2 linked regions of the Caballeronia sp. LZ062 genome follow. The main gene of each other region encodes a partner of the protein of the gene in region 2 in a complex. Links are inferred from orthologs where the notes say so. Each region holds a gene or a part of one and is shown on either strand. Other genes may lie near its edges. The genes, in order: rpsJ and nusB.

Region 1 (3,224 bases), 1.2 Mb from region 2 along the record:
CAGAACTTGCATCAAACGATGATCGTTTTTGCGAACTTCGCTCATGACAGCAACTCCTCGATCTGAGCGACCGCAGCCTTCGTGATCAGCACTTTCTTGAAGTAGATCAGCGAGAGCGGGTCGGCGTAACGCGGCTCGACAACCGCCACGTGGGCCAGGTTGCGGGACGCGAGGTACAGGTTTTCGTCGACCGTATCGGTGATGACCAACACGGAATCGAGACCCATCGCCTTGAATTTATCAGCCAACAGCTTGGTCTTCGGCGCTTCGAGCGCGAGATCCTCGACCACCGAGATGCGGCCTTCGCGAGCCAACTGCGAGAAGATCGAGCAGAGGCCTGCGCGATGCATCTTCTTGTTGACCTTGTGCGAGAAGTTTTCTTCCGGCGAGTTCGGGAAAATGCGACCACCGCCACGCCACAACGGGCTCGACGACATACCGGCACGAGCGCGGCCCGTACCCTTCTGACGCCACGGCTTCTTCGTGGTGTGCTTGACCTGCTCACGATCCTTCTGAGCGCGGTTGCCGCTACGTGCGTTCGCCTGATAAGCGACGACGACTTGGTGAATCAGGGCTTCGTTGTAATCGCGACCGAACACGACGTCCGATGCGGTCACGCCAGCGCCTTCCTGACCATTGGCATTCAGGAGCTTAAGTTCCATTATTTCGCTCCTTTCGCAGCACGGGTCTTGACGGCCGGGGTCACGAAGACCTTGCCGCCCTTCGCACCCGGAACAGCACCGCGGACGAGCAGCAGATTGCGCTCAGCGTCGATGCGGGCGATTTCGAGATTCTGGACCGTGACGGTCACGTCACCGAGGTGACCCGTCATCCGCTTGCCGGGAAACACACGACCCGGATCCTGCGCCATACCGATCGAACCCGGAACGTTGTGCGAACGCGAGTTACCGTGCGAAGCGCGGCCCGAAGCGAAGTTGTAACGCTTGATGGTACCGGCATAGCCCTTACCGATCGACGTGCCTTGCACGTCAACCTTCTGGCCGACTTCGAAAATGTCCGTACCGATGACGGCGCCGTTCGACAGTTCACCTGCCTTGGCGGTATCGATATGGAATTCGCGGAGGATTTCACCGGCTTGAACGCCAGCTTTGGCGAGGTGACCCGCCAGCGGCTTCGTCACGCGCGAAGCGCGGCGAGTACCGAATGCAACCTGAACGGCGGTATAACCATCCGTTTCAACGGTCTTGATCTGCGTCACACGGTTGTCCGACACGTCCAGCACGGTGACGGGGATCGAATCCCCCTCAGGCGTGAAGATACGGGTCATGCCAACCTTGCGACCTACGAGTCCAAGGCTCATCGTTTTCTCCATTCCCGACTGCGATTGGTCGGGGCTGATTACAAAATGTCCGCTCCGCTATGAGAAGCGAGGCGAACTTTTTACGCGAATGCGCGAAAAGCCTTGGAGTATAACAAGGCTTTTCGATTTCTGCAAGCAATCAAAGACTTAGCTCCATCCGGGAACCCGGCGGAGCTTTGTAGGCTTACTGCAGCTTGATTTCGACGTCCACACCAGCCGGCAGATCGAGCTTCATAAGCGCGTCGACGGTCTTGTCCGTCGGATCGACGATGTCCATCAGGCGTTGGTGCGTACGGATTTCGAGCTGGTCGCGCGACGTCTTGTTGACGTGCGGCGAACGCAGGATGTCAAAACGCTGAATACGCGTCGGCAGCGGCACCGGGCCGCGGACGATCGCGCCAGTCCGCTTCGCCGTATCTACGATCTCGGCTGCCGACTGGTCGATCAGGCGATAGTCGAAAGCCTTCAGACGAATGCGGATTTTCTGGTTCTGCATGACGATTCCTTAAAAAGAGCGAGGCGGTATTGCGCCGCCGATTGTGCGAAAGAGCGAGGAACCGGGCACTCGCTTGGGCCGAACACCCGGTTCCGGTCACGTTACTTCAGTACAGCGACTTCAAAGAAGACCGAGATTTTACTCGATAATCTTCGCAACGACACCAGCGCCGACGGTACGGCCGCCTTCGCGGATAGCGAAGCGCAGACCTTCTTCCATGGCGATCGGGGCGATCAGCTTGACCGTGATCGACACGTTGTCGCCCGGCATCACCATTTCCTTGTCCTTCGGCAGCTCGATCGAGCCGGTCACGTCCGTCGTGCGGAAGTAGAACTGCGGACGGTAGTTGTTGAAGAACGGCGTGTGACGGCCGCCTTCGTCCTTGCTCAGCACGTACACTTCAGCGGTGAAGTGCGTGTGCGGCGTGATCGAACCCGGCTTGGCCAGCACCTGGCCGCGCTCGACGTCTTCACGCTTCGTGCCGCGCAAGAGAATACCGACGTTGTCGCCCGCTTGACCTTGGTCGAGCAGCTTGCGGAACATTTCCACGCCCGTGCAGGTGGTCTTCACCGTCGGCTTGATACCGACGATTTCGATTTCCTCGCCGACCTTCACCACACCGCGCTCGACGCGACCCGTCACCACCGTGCCGCGACCCGAGATCGAGAACACGTCTTCCACCGGCATCAGGAACGCGCCATCCACTGCGCGCTCCGGCGTCGGGATGTACGTGTCCAGCGCGTCGGCCAGGTTCATGATCGCCACTTCACCGAGCTCGCCCGTGTCGCCTTCCAGCGCGAGCTTGGCCGAACCCTTGATGATCGGCGTGTCGTCGCCCGGGAAGTCGTACTTCGACAGGAGTTCGCGCACTTCCATTTCGACGAGCTCGAGCAGCTCGGCGTCGTCCACCATGTCGCACTTGTTCAGGAACACGATGATGTACGGCACGCCGACCTGACGGGCCAGCAGGATGTGCTCGCGCGTTTGCGGCATCGGGCCGTCAGCGGCCGAGCACACCAGGATTGCGCCGTCCATCTGCGCCGCGCCCGTGATCATGTTCTTCACGTAGTCGGCGTGGCCCGGGCAATCGACGTGTGCGTAGTGGCGGTTAGCCGTTTCGTACTCGACGTGCGCGGTGTTGATGGTGATGCCGCGCGCCTTTTCTTCCGGCGCCGCGTCGATCTGGTCATACGCCTTGGCTTCGCCGCCGAACTTCTTGGTCAGCACCGTCGTGATCGCTGCCGTCAGCGTGGTCTTGCCGTGGTCAACGTGACCGATCGTGCCCACGTTCACGTGCGGCTTGGTCCGCTCGAATTTACCTTTTGCCATGATTACCTTCTTTCAAAGTTTGGTTATCGGTTAAAGCTTGTGGCTTGCGCCGAATGACTTGCGGGTATTACTTACCCT
Region 2 (3,246 bases):
ACCGTCAGCATCGAAGCCGCCGAGGGCGTGACCACCGGCATTTCCGCCGCCGACCGCTCGCGCACCATCGCCACGGCGGTCGCCGCGAATGCGCGCGCCGAAGACATCGTTCAGCCGGGCCACGTGTTCCCGATCATGGCGCAACCGGGGGGCGTGCTCGTGCGCGCGGGCCACACGGAAGCCGGCTGCGACCTCGCCGCGCTCGCGGGCCTCACGCCCGCCGCCGTTATCTGCGAAGTGATCCGCGACGACGGCGAAATGGCGCGCCTGCCCGATCTCATCGAATTCGGCGAGCAGCACGGCATCAAGATCGGCACGATCGCGGACCTGATCCACTATCGCAGCCGCACGGAATCCATCATCGAAAAGGTCAGCGAGCGCACCATGCAGACCGCGCACGGCACGTTCCGCGCGGTGCTGTATCGCGACGAACCGACCGGCTCGCCGCATATCGCGCTCGTGCGCGGCACGCCGTCGCCGGATCGCGAGACGCCCGTGCGCGTGCACGAACCGCTGTCGGTGCTGGACCTGCTTGAAATCGACGCATCGACGCACTCCTGGACCATCGACGCCGCCATGAAGGAGATCGCCGCGCGCGATCTCGGCGCCATCGTCATGCTCAATTGCGGCGACAGCCGCGAGCATCTGGTCGACACGTTCCGCGCGCTCGACGAAAGCGACAAGACCGCCAAGCCGCAGCGCCGCCCGATCGACTTCAAGACCTACGGCATCGGCGCGCAGATTCTTCGCGATCTCGGCGTCGGCAAGATGCAGGTGCTCGCCAATCCGCGGCGCCTGGGCAGCATGTCGGGCTACGGGCTCGAAGTGACCGGCTTCATTCCGATGCCCGGCTGCCCCGCGACGGCGGCGAGCGCAACCGACGGCACCGTCGCGCATCTGCGTTCGGCCTGAGCGCATCCAACTTATTCCAAACCAACGGACCTCTACATGGAAATCGGACAATACCAGCCGAACCTCGACGGTGACGGCCTGCGCATCGGCATCGTGCAGTCGCGCTTCAACGAACCGGTGTGCAACGGCCTCGCGGATGCATGCATCGAGGAGCTGGAGCGCCTCGGCGTGATCGGCGAGGACGTGCTGCTCGTGACCGTGCCGGGCGCGCTCGAAATTCCGCTCGCGCTGCAAAAGCTCGCCGAATCCGGCCAGTTCGACGCCCTGATCGCGCTCGGCGCGGTCGTGCGCGGCGAGACGTACCACTTCGAACTCGTGTCGAACGAAAGCGGCTCGGGCATTTCGCGCATCGCGCTCGATTTCGGCATTCCGGTGGCGAATGCCGTGCTCACGACCGAAAACGACGAACAAGCCGTCGCACGCATGACGGAAAAAGGCCGCGACGCCGCGCGCGTGGCAGTCGAGATGGCTAACCTGTCGGTGGCGCTGGAGCAACTCGGCGGCGACGAAGAAGATGACGAAGACGAAGACGAGGACCGCGCATGAAGAGCGCACGACGCCGCTCGCGTGAACTCGCGACGCAAGGGCTTTACCAATGGCTGCTGTCGGGCGCGCCCGGCGGCGAGATCGACGCGCAGTTGCGCAACGCGCAGGGTTTCGACAAGGCCGACCGCGAACATCTGGACGCGATCCTGCACGGCGTGATCAAGGAAGCGGATGCGCTTTCCGCCGAACTGCAACCGTGCCTCGACCGTCCGATCGACCAGTTGTCGCCGGTCGAGCGCGCAGTGCTGCTCGTGGCCGCGTTCGAATTCAAGCATCACATCGACATTCCGTATCGCGTGGTCATCAACGAGGCAGTGGAACTAACGAAGACCTTCGGCGGCTCGGACGGCTACAAGTACGTGAACGGCGTGCTCGACAAGCTCGCCGTCGCGATGCGTCCCGCCGAAGCGCAGGCGCGCGGACGCGGCTAACGGGATATGGGATCGACGGCATGAATACCGCTTCGGAGCCGCTCATGCGGCTCGCCTCCCGCGTCGACGCCATCGAGCCGTTCTACGTGATGGAGTTGATGAAGGACGCCCAGGCGCTGGAGCGCGCCGGACGCGACATCATCCACATGGGAATCGGCGAGCCGGACTTCACCGCGCCCGCGCCGGTCACGCGCGCCGCCGCAGACGCGCTGGCCCGCGGGGTCACGCAGTACACGAATGCGCTGGGCGTCACCGCGCTGCGCGAGGCGATCGCCGCGCATTACCGCGACGCGTTCGGCTTGACCGTCGATCCCGCGCGCATCGTGGTGACGGCGGGCGCGTCCGCCGCGCTCTTGCTCGCGTGCATGGCGCTCGTCGACAACGGCGACGAAGTGTTGATGCCCGATCCGTGCTATCCGTGCAACCGGCACTTCGTGTCGGCGGCGGACGGCAAGCCGGTGCTGATCGCGAGCGGCCCGGCCGAGCGCTTCCAGCTCACCGCCGAACAGGTCGAAGCGCACTGGACGAGCGCGACGCGCGGCGTGCTGCTCGCGTCGCCTTCGAACCCGACCGGCACGTCCATCGAGCCGGAGGAGTTGCGGCGGATCGTCGGCAAGGTGCGGGAGCGCGGCGGCTTCACCATCGTCGACGAGATCTATCAGGGCTTGAGCTACGACGCGAAGCCCGTGTCGGCGCTCTCGTTCGGCGACGACGTGGTGACGGTCAACAGCTTCTCGAAGTACTTCAACATGACCGGCTGGCGGCTCGGCTGGCTCGTCGTGCCGCACGCGATGATCGGCGCGGTCGAGAAGCTCTCGCAGAATCTGTTCATTTGCGCATCGGCGCTCGCGCAACATGCGGCGCTCGCCTGCTTCGAGCCGGAGACGCTCGCCATCTACGAAGCGCGCCGGCTGGAGTTCAAGCGCCGGCGCGACTACATCGTGCCGGCGCTGCGTTCGCTCGGCTTCGGCGTGCCGGTCGTGCCGGACGGCGCGTTCTACGTCTACGCCGATACGACAAGCGTGCCGCACCCCGCTGCCGGCGACAGCGAAAGGCTCACGCGTTCCATGCTGCATGACGCGGGCGTGGTCCTCGTGCCGGGCGCGGATTTCGGCTTTCATGCGCCCGATCGATATATCCGGCTCTCGTATGCAACGGCGTACTCGAAGCTGGAAGAAGCCGTCGCGCGGCTCGGGGACTTTTTCAGCCGCTGAACGTCATTCGCCGACAAACAAAAAGGGCACCCGCATGTGGTGCCCTTTTTGTTTTGTCTGACTGTGTTCGCCGACGATCAGGCGCCCAGTTCGGCCGAAGCGCCATGCTTCGAATCGCCGGAATCGCTTTCGTCTTGCGAGTC

What was found.
Region 1: the proteins of nusB (region 2) and rpsJ are in contact, whole or in part, in a solved structure (PDB 3D3B), measured with the Escherichia coli proteins. The link is inferred for Caballeronia sp. LZ062 from one-to-one orthologs.

Annotation. Positions count from the first base shown.
Region 1 is NZ_JARTWB010000002.1:2,929,993-2,933,216, reverse strand. What follows is about bases 162-3,066. They hold rpsJ (30S ribosomal protein S10), read right to left. Parts: upstream 1,818-3,066; coding sequence 1,506-1,817; downstream 162-1,505. Other genes in these bases: tuf (elongation factor Tu), read right to left, coding at 1,956-3,066; rplC (50S ribosomal protein L3), read right to left, coding at 662-1,321; rplD (50S ribosomal protein L4), read right to left, coding at 162-662. Outside these bases: rplW (50S ribosomal protein L23), read right to left, coding at 1-45; more of rplD, read right to left, coding at 42-161; more of tuf, read right to left, coding at 3,067-3,146; fusA (elongation factor G), read right to left, coding at 3,214-3,224. UniProt on the Escherichia coli protein: Involved in the binding of tRNA to the ribosomes. Part of the processive rRNA transcription and antitermination complex (rrnTAC). The complex forms an RNA-chaperone ring around the RNA exit tunnel of RNA polymerase (RNAP).
Region 2 is NZ_JARTWB010000002.1:1,740,425-1,743,670, forward strand. What follows is about bases 245-3,171. They hold nusB (transcription antitermination factor NusB), read left to right. Parts: upstream 245-1,454; coding sequence 1,455-1,889; downstream 1,890-3,171. Other genes in these bases: ribBA (bifunctional 3,4-dihydroxy-2-butanone-4-phosphate synthase/GTP cyclohydrolase II), read left to right, coding at 245-912; ribH (6,7-dimethyl-8-ribityllumazine synthase), read left to right, coding at 949-1,458; P9239_RS14230 (pyridoxal phosphate-dependent aminotransferase), read left to right, coding at 1,910-3,103. Outside these bases: more of ribBA, read left to right, coding at 1-244; P9239_RS14235 (lytic transglycosylase domain-containing protein), read right to left, coding at 3,181-3,246. UniProt on the Escherichia coli protein: Part of the processive rRNA transcription and antitermination complex (rrnTAC). The complex forms an RNA-chaperone ring around the RNA exit tunnel of RNA polymerase (RNAP).